2 regions of the Natronoglycomyces albus genome follow, and region 1 is predicted to be linked to the other one. Evidence: riboswitches for the same ligand, from Rfam matches in the RefSeq annotation. Region 1 holds a riboswitch; the other holds the start of a gene.
What was found. A riboswitch is a leader RNA that binds a small molecule or an ion and turns the genes downstream of it on or off. The one in region 1 is predicted to bind cyclic di-AMP.
Positions count from the first base shown of each region.

Region 2: it holds a riboswitch for cyclic di-AMP, as region 1 does, so the genes downstream of both, JQS30_RS12120 (C40 family peptidase) here and JQS30_RS00990 (C40 family peptidase) in region 1, are expected to answer to the same signal.

Region 1 is NZ_CP070496.1:229,797-234,208, forward strand. Features, by position in the region: gene JQS30_RS00970 (glycoside hydrolase family protein) at 1-242, shown strand, start outside; gene JQS30_RS00975 (hypothetical protein) at 763-963, opposite strand; gene JQS30_RS00980 (heavy-metal-associated domain-containing protein) at 983-1,192, opposite strand; gene JQS30_RS00985 (metal-sensitive transcriptional regulator) at 1,242-1,532, opposite strand; cyclic di-AMP (ydaO/yuaA leader) riboswitch at 1,746-1,968, shown strand; gene JQS30_RS00990 (C40 family peptidase) at 1,988-2,908, shown strand; gene JQS30_RS00995 (beta-N-acetylhexosaminidase) at 3,336-4,412, opposite strand, start outside.
Region 2 is NZ_CP070496.1:2,824,409-2,828,820, forward strand. Features, by position in the region: tRNA gene JQS30_RS12105 (tRNA-Arg) at 1-64, opposite strand, end outside; gene JQS30_RS12110 (M48 family metallopeptidase) at 495-1,493, shown strand; gene JQS30_RS12115 (MscL family protein) at 1,573-1,968, opposite strand; cyclic di-AMP (ydaO/yuaA leader) riboswitch at 2,283-2,628, shown strand; gene JQS30_RS12120 (C40 family peptidase) at 2,935-3,948, shown strand; gene JQS30_RS12125 (TetR/AcrR family transcriptional regulator) at 4,326-4,412, shown strand, end outside.

The DNA of each region.
Region 1 (4,412 bases):
CGACTCCGGGGCGGCGTTCGTTTGACGAAGCTCTCGGGCACGGCGCGATGGTGCTGCCGCAGGGGCCGGATTCCGGTTTCCTGTACTACTTCACCCAACCTGGTGGTGGCATCCGTTCGGTCATCCAGGTCGCGCGGGTCTTCGTGCGTGATGGTTGGCTGCGCTGCGACCGTGACGCACCGTTTAAGTACATGCTCACCGCCGCCAACACTCCGGTTGTGCGGGGAGGAAAGAGCGCCTGATGGCGGGCCTTAGAACCCACTTTTAGCGCTACTGACTTAACGCTTGGGGCGGACCTCCAACCAGAGGTCCGCCCCAAGCGTTCACAGTTCTTTTTGGGTCATCGCCAGGCCTGCGCGTTGTTCGGTGCGCACCGAACACAGAGCCCGCTTGCGCAGCCCGGTAGAGGGTTATGCAAACGGCACTTTCGGCGTTCTCCTCGGATCTCTTTGCCTCTGGACTGTCCCACCGCCCTTGTCCTCATCGCCCGCGACGAAGTGAAGGGCCAGGTAGCTGCCTTGATTGAGCGAATTGAGTTTCCTGGCTGACAGATGTCGCCAGTACAGCGGGCGCGCGTTACTGAGAGCCGGTGATGTCGAGGAGCTTTCGCGGTGGGCGCGGGCGGCTTTCAGCGCTTTGGGGGTATCCGACATCGTCGAGAGCTCAATTGCGCACACCGCGTCCGGTTCGCGCGCTGAAACCTGGACGGGGTGCTCCGGTCGACTACGGCTTTGTGCCCATTTAGGGGCACATCCATGCGCCCTACCAGTGAGGTGGGCGCTCTTCCATGAGTTCGAGGTCGCGCTGCGATAGGCCGCCCTTGCGCGGTTGGGGCGCCTCACCCCAACCGGCGTCAGTGTCCTCAAGCGTTTGTTCGGGTAGGAGATCGTCTCCGGAGAGGTCGACCGGTCGATCCGCGTCGCTCGCAGCTGGTTTTCCGGCGAGGTTGTCGTGGATTGCCATGGCCGAATAATACCGCGATCTAGTCGCTCGTGACGACCTCGTAGCCGGCCTCGTCGACCGCCGCCCGGATAGCCGCGTCGTCAAGTGCCGCCTCTGAGGTGACCACGGCGGTTCCCTCGGCGGCCGAAACCTTCACGTCCTTGACCTCAGGTAGGGCCGAAAGCTCTTCCTTGACGGCGCCTTCGCAGTGTCCACAGGTCATACCAGTGATGCGGTAGGTGGTTTCCATGTAAGTGTGTCTCCTTGCCGAAAGTGAGCTGGTGTGCGGGTTCTATGGGTCAGGAACGCAACAGGCGAGAGACAGCGGCGGTGGCTTCCTTCACCTTGGCCGCGGCCTCTTCTTCGGTGCCCTCAGCTTGGGCATGCGCGACACAGTGGCCGAGGTGGCCTTCCAATAGCTCCACGGCCACTGCCTGGAGCGCTTTGTTGGAGGCTGAAATCTGCGTGAGGATGTCGATGCAGTAGACGTCCTCGTCCACCATGCGTTGCAGCCCGCGAATCTGACCTTCGACGCGACGCAGCCGCGTTTGCAAGGCCTTCTTGTCGGTCGAGTACCAGTATTGCGCCATCGTGCGAACCTCCGCCTGTAACTATATACCCCTCTAGGGTATAACGGCAACCCCTCGTAGGTGCGAGAACGCCACCTGTAGCGGTATCTGCCAAGTCACGAAAAACCCTCGTGGATTTTCCGTTCTAGCCTTGCCATTGTGCAATCCAACATCTAACGTAAATCAAGTCGCAGCGGAGGAATCCGAGCACACCCCCGTGATCGGCCGCGCGACACCGCTTAACCGCCGAGGCTTCCAAACTACGGTGGACCGGGGACCCAATCTACCGGGGTGAATCCTGAGATGGCGCTTGCATATGAGCGCGGCACACTTCTGCGACGCGATCGCACCTAAGTCAAGGTGGCGTATTGCGGTCAACATCACAGGTAGGGCGACGAGACACTTCTTCCCGCCCGAACCCGTCAGCTAACCCGGTCGGCGGCATATCGGAAGAAGGAGCGCACTAGCTAGTGAAGATGCGGTACGCCGTAGTCGCACTCGCCTGCGGTATGGCTCTGTTGCCTGCCGGTCAGGCCGCGGCTGACCCCAGCCTGGAGGAAGTCCAGGCCGACTTGCAAGAGCGCGAAAGCGAGCTTGCCAAAGTCATCGATGACTTCAACGCCAGCCAGGAAGAGCTCAAGGCCGCCGAAGAGACATACGAAGAGCTGCAGGAAGAACTGCCTGAGCTGCAAGCGGTGGTCGAGGAGAGCTACGACTCGGTCGCCCAGATCGTCTCCACGGTATACACCGGGGGCGAATTCGCCATGATCAATTCCGTCTTGGGTGGGGACCCCGAAACTTTTGCCGACCGTTTGGGCTACTTGCAGAGCATTACCGAACTGCAAGGCGACGAGCTACGTCATCACATGGATGCCGTCAACGAGCTGGAAGAGCGGCTCGAAGAGGCCGAGCTACTGCTAGAACAGCAAGACGAAATCGTCAACGAGCTGGAAGAACAGCGTGAGGAGATCGAGGCGGAGATTGCCGAACTCGAAGATCTGCGCTCCCGCATCACCCCTGTCGAAGAGCCCAGCTATGACGCCCCGCCTGCCTCAGGTGACGCCTCGGTGGTGGTGCAGTTCGCTTACGACCAGCTCGGCAAGCCCTACCAGTACGGTTCGGCCGGACCGAACGGCTTCGACTGTTCTGGCCTCATGAAAGCCTCGTGGGCGCAGGCGGGTGTCAACCTGCCGCACAACGTGCAGATGCAGTGGAATCAGGTCTCCAAGGTCAGCCGAGACCAATTGCGACCGGGCGACATCGTCTTTTACGAGGGCATGGGACACAACGCCATGTACGTTGGTGACGGCAAGATCGTGCACGCTCCACGCACCGGAGACGTGGTCAAGGTGGCCAGCATCAACATCATGAGCATTGCCGGATACGGACGCCCCTAGCACGTCGCCGCCTCTCGTAGAGGTCGCCACTACCGACCCTTCGGGGTCGACCAGAGCCGCCCCTGTCGTTATCGCGAGGACGCCTCGGTGAGGGAAGCGCCAGCATGTGCCGATGAGAAAAGGTCCGTGTTCACGACACGGACCCTCTGACACGCTGAAGCCTCACCGGATCACCGTTGGCCGAAACCTCGGCGAAGCCCTCTGCGATCGTGCAACACTTTCTAGTGACAATGCAGGTCATAGCGTAACTTCTCCGCGGCGCTCCGCGTTGGAGAAGACGTGTGACCCACCAGCCCCCCGGCCGGGTCCAGGCAGGCCTATGCTGACCCACAGGTGCTGACCCACCTGGTTTGCCTGGACCCGCCGGGGCCTTTGCCGGTGCGGGGCCTTTGCCGCGAAGTGTTCCCTGGGACTGGTTGTGAACTGGCTAGAGGTCGTCGGCTCCGTGGGCCTTAAAATCAATGCTGCGTCGCGATTTCAGGCCCGTTCCACCCTGTTGCCACGGGTGCGGGCCCTCCAGCGGCCGGTAGTTGACGCCCAGGGCGTCCAGGCGTTCCAGGTGCGATTCCACCCGCTCCAGAATCGGGTTTTCCTTCCGGGCGTCCATGTGCGACCAAGCCACGTCCGCCACCGCGCACAGGCGCGGGAACACTGAGTACTCCACGTCACGGCCGGTCTTGAGGTACTCCGACCACATTTGACACTGGGTCCCCAGGATCAAGTCCGGGTCGACTCCCAGCGGCACGGGATCATAGTCGCTGAGCTTTTCCAAGGGAGTGTTGCCGTGGATGCGCAGCGGCTCTTCTGGTTGGTCGCTCTCATAGTGGTCAAGGTAGAGGTAGTGCTCCGTGGCGACGATGACCCGATGGCCTGATTCGGCTGCCTTCGTCACGTATTCGGCGTTGCGCCAGACCGTCACCACCGTGTCCTCGGGGGCGCCACCGGCGAGGACCTCGTCCCAGCCGACGGCTATACGCCCGCGCTTGCTCAAGTGTTCGGTGAGCTGCCGCGTGAACCACGTCTGCACGTAGCGGGCGTTGTTGATGCCCTCTTGGCGCATGAGCTGTTGGGCCAGCGGGCTGCTTTCCCACTGAGTGGTGGGCACCTCGTCGCCGCCGATGTGGACATAGGGCGCCACGAAGATGTCTTTCAAGGTGTCGAAGACCTCGCCGAAGAACTCGATCACCTCTGGCTTGGGTTCTAGCACCTCCTCGGAGGTGCCGAAGGTGGTGAGTACCGGCAGCGGCCCTTCATCAGTTCCCAATTCGGGATACGCGGCGAGTACGGCCCGGGAGTGGCCGGGCATGTTCACCTCGGGCACGACTGAAACGTGCCGTTCCTTCGCAAAGGCGACGATTTCGCGCAGATCGCTTAGGGTGAAGTAGCCGCCATGCGGGGTGCCGTCGTAACCCTCGGGCGTGAGCGCGTGCGATTGCACGGTCTCTGTGCGCCATGAGGACACCTCGGTCAGTTTGGGACGCGAAGGAATTTCAATACGCCAGCC
Region 2 (4,412 bases), 1.3 Mb from region 1:
AGGATTCGAACCCGCGACCAAGAGCTTAGAAGGCTCCTGCTCTATCCAGCTGAGCTACTGGCGCCCGGGTGCACGTAAACACCACCGGAAAGCCTACCGTGGCCGCGCACTTCTTCGACAAGACCCCATTCACAGTGTTGCCTAGATGATCTTGCGTTTCGGAAAATCTGGTGCGAGGTCGCGGGAGTTGAGCAACTGGAAGCCCCGTGGGGTGCACCGCTGACCTGGAGTGAGGCTGCGGCAAGGGGCTAAGGACAGAATTCGGGGCACCGCAAGGAACAGGTGATCAAGTGATCCTTTGCGGTGCCCCGGAATTGCTGACCCAGATCAATAAGTAGTCGCTCACTTGCCTGAAGTCAAGGTAATCGCCGCGTGTTGTTGCCAGGTTGTTATCCGTTGCGCCGCAAGTGTCGTCAATCTGACTTAACGCCAATAGCGCTGTAGCGACCATGTGGCACACTGGGGTCATCCGACCGTGAAGGAGCCCCACTGGAATGGCCGACAACCAACCAACCTCACGCCAGCCGGTGACACTGCGGGGAATCTCCTCGCGCGCCTGGGAGCATCCGGCCGATCGCGGCGCTCTCGTGGCGCTACGGGAGCTGCGCGGCTTTGACGCGGTCTTCAAGAAGCTCTCCGGTCTCTTCAACGAGCGCGCCATCCGTCTGACCTACCTGGGCTCGGCGGTGCGTGTTGACCGCCACCAGTACACACGGGTACACGAGGCATATATGAACGTCGCCGCCGTGCTGGACGTGGAGAAACCCCCAGAACTCTTCATCACCCGCAACCCCGATCTTGGCGGCATGTGCATTGGAATTGACCGCCCCATCATCGTTATCAACTCCGGCAGCCTCGATGTGCTGGACGAACCCGAGCTGCGGTTCCTGCTAGCCCACGAACTGGGCCATGCGGTCTCCGGCCATGCCCTCTATCGCACGATGCTGGAGTGGCTGCTGCGGCTAACCTCAGGCATCTCCTGGATGCCGCTGGGAGCCATCGGCCTGCGCGTCATCATTGCCGCATTGTGCGAATGGAGTCGCAAGAGCGAGCTGTCAGCAGACCGCGCAGGGACGCTAGCCACCCAGGACCCCGCGGCCGCACTGCGAGTCATGGCGAAGCTGGCCGGTGGGGGCGACTTGTCGGACGTAGACCAAACCGCGTTCCTCCAACAGGCCAAAGAGTTCGAAAGCGGCGGCGATTTGCGGGAGAGCTTCCTCAAATTGATGCTGTTGGAACAGCGAACGCACGACTTCGCCGTGGCCAGAGCCGCAGAGCTGCAGCACTGGATACACGATGGCGACTACCAGGAGTACCTCTCGGGTTCCTACCCGAAGCGAGAAGACGACCGAGACGCATCCATTAGCGCTGAGGCCAAAGCCGCGGCGAAGTCCTACAAAGAAGCGTTCGAATCCACAGGCGATCCATTGGCAAGCCTCGTTCGTAAGGTCCGCGACAGCTTCACCAGCGACTCCGGCCAAGAGGGAAAGTAGTTTCGGCCCCGGTTGCCCGGGGACCGATAATCATAGGACCGCGCCAGCCCCCTCGAAGAGGACGACCGATAACGCAGGGTCAGCCATTGCTTCCATCTGCGGGATTCTGGCCAGCGCGCAGGGAATCGCGAATTTCGCGCAGTAGCAAAATCTGCTCGTCTACTTGTGCGGCTTTGGGCTTGGAGAACCGTGCCGCGAGCTTGTTGGCGGGGACCACGATCACGAAGTACACCGCGGCCGCCGTCATGGCGAACACCAGCAGCCCGTTGATGAATACCGCATAAGGGAAAACGACTCCGTTGATGGCGAATTCGCCGCCGACTTCGTCCCCACCGGTGACCAGAACGATCAGCGGCTCCAGGAACGCTGTTCCAAAGGTGGCGACCAGCGCCGTCAAGGCACTGCCCATGACGACCGCCACCGCGAGTTCAATAACGTTGCCGCGCAGCAGGAACTCTTTGAAACCCTTCAGCATGACTGTTCTCTCCTTGAATTGTCGAACTATGCGAACGGCTGGGACCAGATTGGGCCTGGCCCCACAGCCAGGTCCGGGCGAGTCTTGCGCGGATCGGCCCGGAGTAGGCCCCGCATGGGGCAGTTACCACCTTCGCCCGGTTTGCCCCCTCTGACGGTAGCCTCCGCGAATGCGACCACTTGAGGCCCTCCGCCCCAGTCAAAGTCGGAACTTTGTGTGGAAGTTCTCTCAGGGGGCTTGGCTTTTAAGTAAAACCGCAGTACGTTTCGTTGATACTCCCGGTCGAGACGCCAAGGACGCGAAACCGTGTCCGCTCGATTGGGCCGCCGAATCACAACTGTGAACCGGGGACCCACTTCACATGATGCGATCCACGATCAGTAATCGTCGCGTCACGGGGCGAATCCCGCACACACAGAGTCGCGGTTTAACAGAGCTGAGGAATCCAAAAGCTCTGTAGACAATGGAAGTCGCGCCGCAGCCGGTGACACCGCTGCCAGCCAGGCCGACGACCATGCGGTGGCCAGTGGGCCAACCCGGAACGGCACCCCCGCCGATCTGGGTGACCACCACCCTCCACCGCCCGACTCTTACAGCAGGTAGGGCGATCTTCCCGCCCGAGCCCGACAGCTAACTCGGTAGGCGGCACAGAGCTTTACTCAACCTAGCCACCGCACGGCCATGGCCGGTGATGTGTTCGAACAGTGAACCCCAAAGGGGACACACTCACCGCACTTTGGTGGGTGCAGATGTGCATATTCGTGGGCGTCTGTCCCTCTGTGCGCTGGCGAAAGCTTGGGTAGGGCTCGTCGGAAGAAAGGTCCACTCGGCTTGTCTACACCAAGCTATTTCCATAGAAGTGCCTCTACGGGCCGTCACAGACGGGCAAAAGAGGCCCATAAAACCACCCATCCGTGGGCGCTGACGAAACGATCGTTGGCGCTGGCTGGAGTCACCGTCCTTTCCATGGGCATCGCTGTGTTGGGGCCGGCCAGCCCCGCCGCGGCCGATGGACAGAAGGTCGGTAACGCAGTTACCGCCTACGGCCTCACCGCCGCCACTACCCCAGAGGTGACCGATGTCGACCTCGACGAGGCCACTATCGATGAACTCGATGAGCATCTCGAAGAGCTTGACGAGGCGATGGAAACCGCCGAAGCGCAACTGGGCGAATTGACCGAGGCGCATTCGCAAAAGCAGGCAGCCATTGACGCGGCCAACGGCGTCATTGCCGATAGCTCGGAGCGTTTTAGCTCCGTTTCGGAGGCTGTGGGCAGCGGCGAGACTTTGGCTAGCAGGTTGGGGGCGCTCGCTCATTCGACGAAGGGCGCCTCGGATGCTCTTGCCGAGGCAACTGACACGGTCAATCGCAAGCAGCCGATCGTCACGGCTTTGGTCGGTGAGGTGGAGAGGGCGCAGAGCATCCTCTCCGACCTCGACGAACACATCGACTCAGTTGAGTCTGTGATCGCCCAGCTGGAGGAGGAAGCGGCACGGGCCCAAGCTGAAGCGGAGGCGGAAGCGGCCGCTGAAGTTTCCCGGGCAGAGGAATCGGCGGCAAGCAGTTCTGACTCCTCGTCGGATTCGTCCAGTTCGGGTTCGAGTTCGAGCTCCAATGAGGCCACCTACAACGCCAGCGCGGCCCAAAACGCCGTGGACTTCGCCTATAACCAGATTGGAAAGCCGTATGTCTTCGGCGCTGCGGGGCCAGGTTCTTACGATTGTTCTGGTCTGACACAGGCTGCCTTCGCGGTCTCTGGTGTCAGCCTGGCGCATAACGCCGCTACCCAGATAAACCAGACTCAATCTATTGCTCGCAGCGATCTGCGGCAGGGTGACCTGGTGTTTTATCAAAACGGCGGCCATGTGGCGATCTATATCGGCAGCGGTGAGGTCATTCACTCTCCCAAACCCGGTGACGTTGTCAAGGTTGCGCCTGTGGACATGATGACCCCGACTAGCTACGGACGCGTCGGCTAGCTGCGGGGCCGCACCTCAGGCCTAAAATTTAGGCGCCATGTGGCGCTGTGGATATACGAAATCGAGTCAACAGACACCAAGTGCCCCGGACAATGCGCCCGGGGCACTTGGTGTGCGCGGGCTGGCGCGGTTGCCAGGGGCCTGGAGGTAGGTGAGCGTTGGGATGCCTGGGGAAGTACATTGAGAGGTCTTCGACGGCCTGGGGCGGCAAGCCCTGGGCGGTTGGCGGTGCGGCCGGGTCTTGGGGTCACGCTTCCCTACGAGCGCATCTTTTCGCCACTAAGGGGCTATTGCCTCTGGGTGGCAATGATGGTGCGGTTACCTGTTGATATAGTCACCGGAACCTCTTATCCCCCGTATATTTTAGGGCAAACAGCATGATGTCTTTTGCTTCGCAACCCCCAGGGTTTACCCAGTCCTCACAGGAGGATGCTGACCTTGCTGAAGCCAGCTCCGATCCTGAT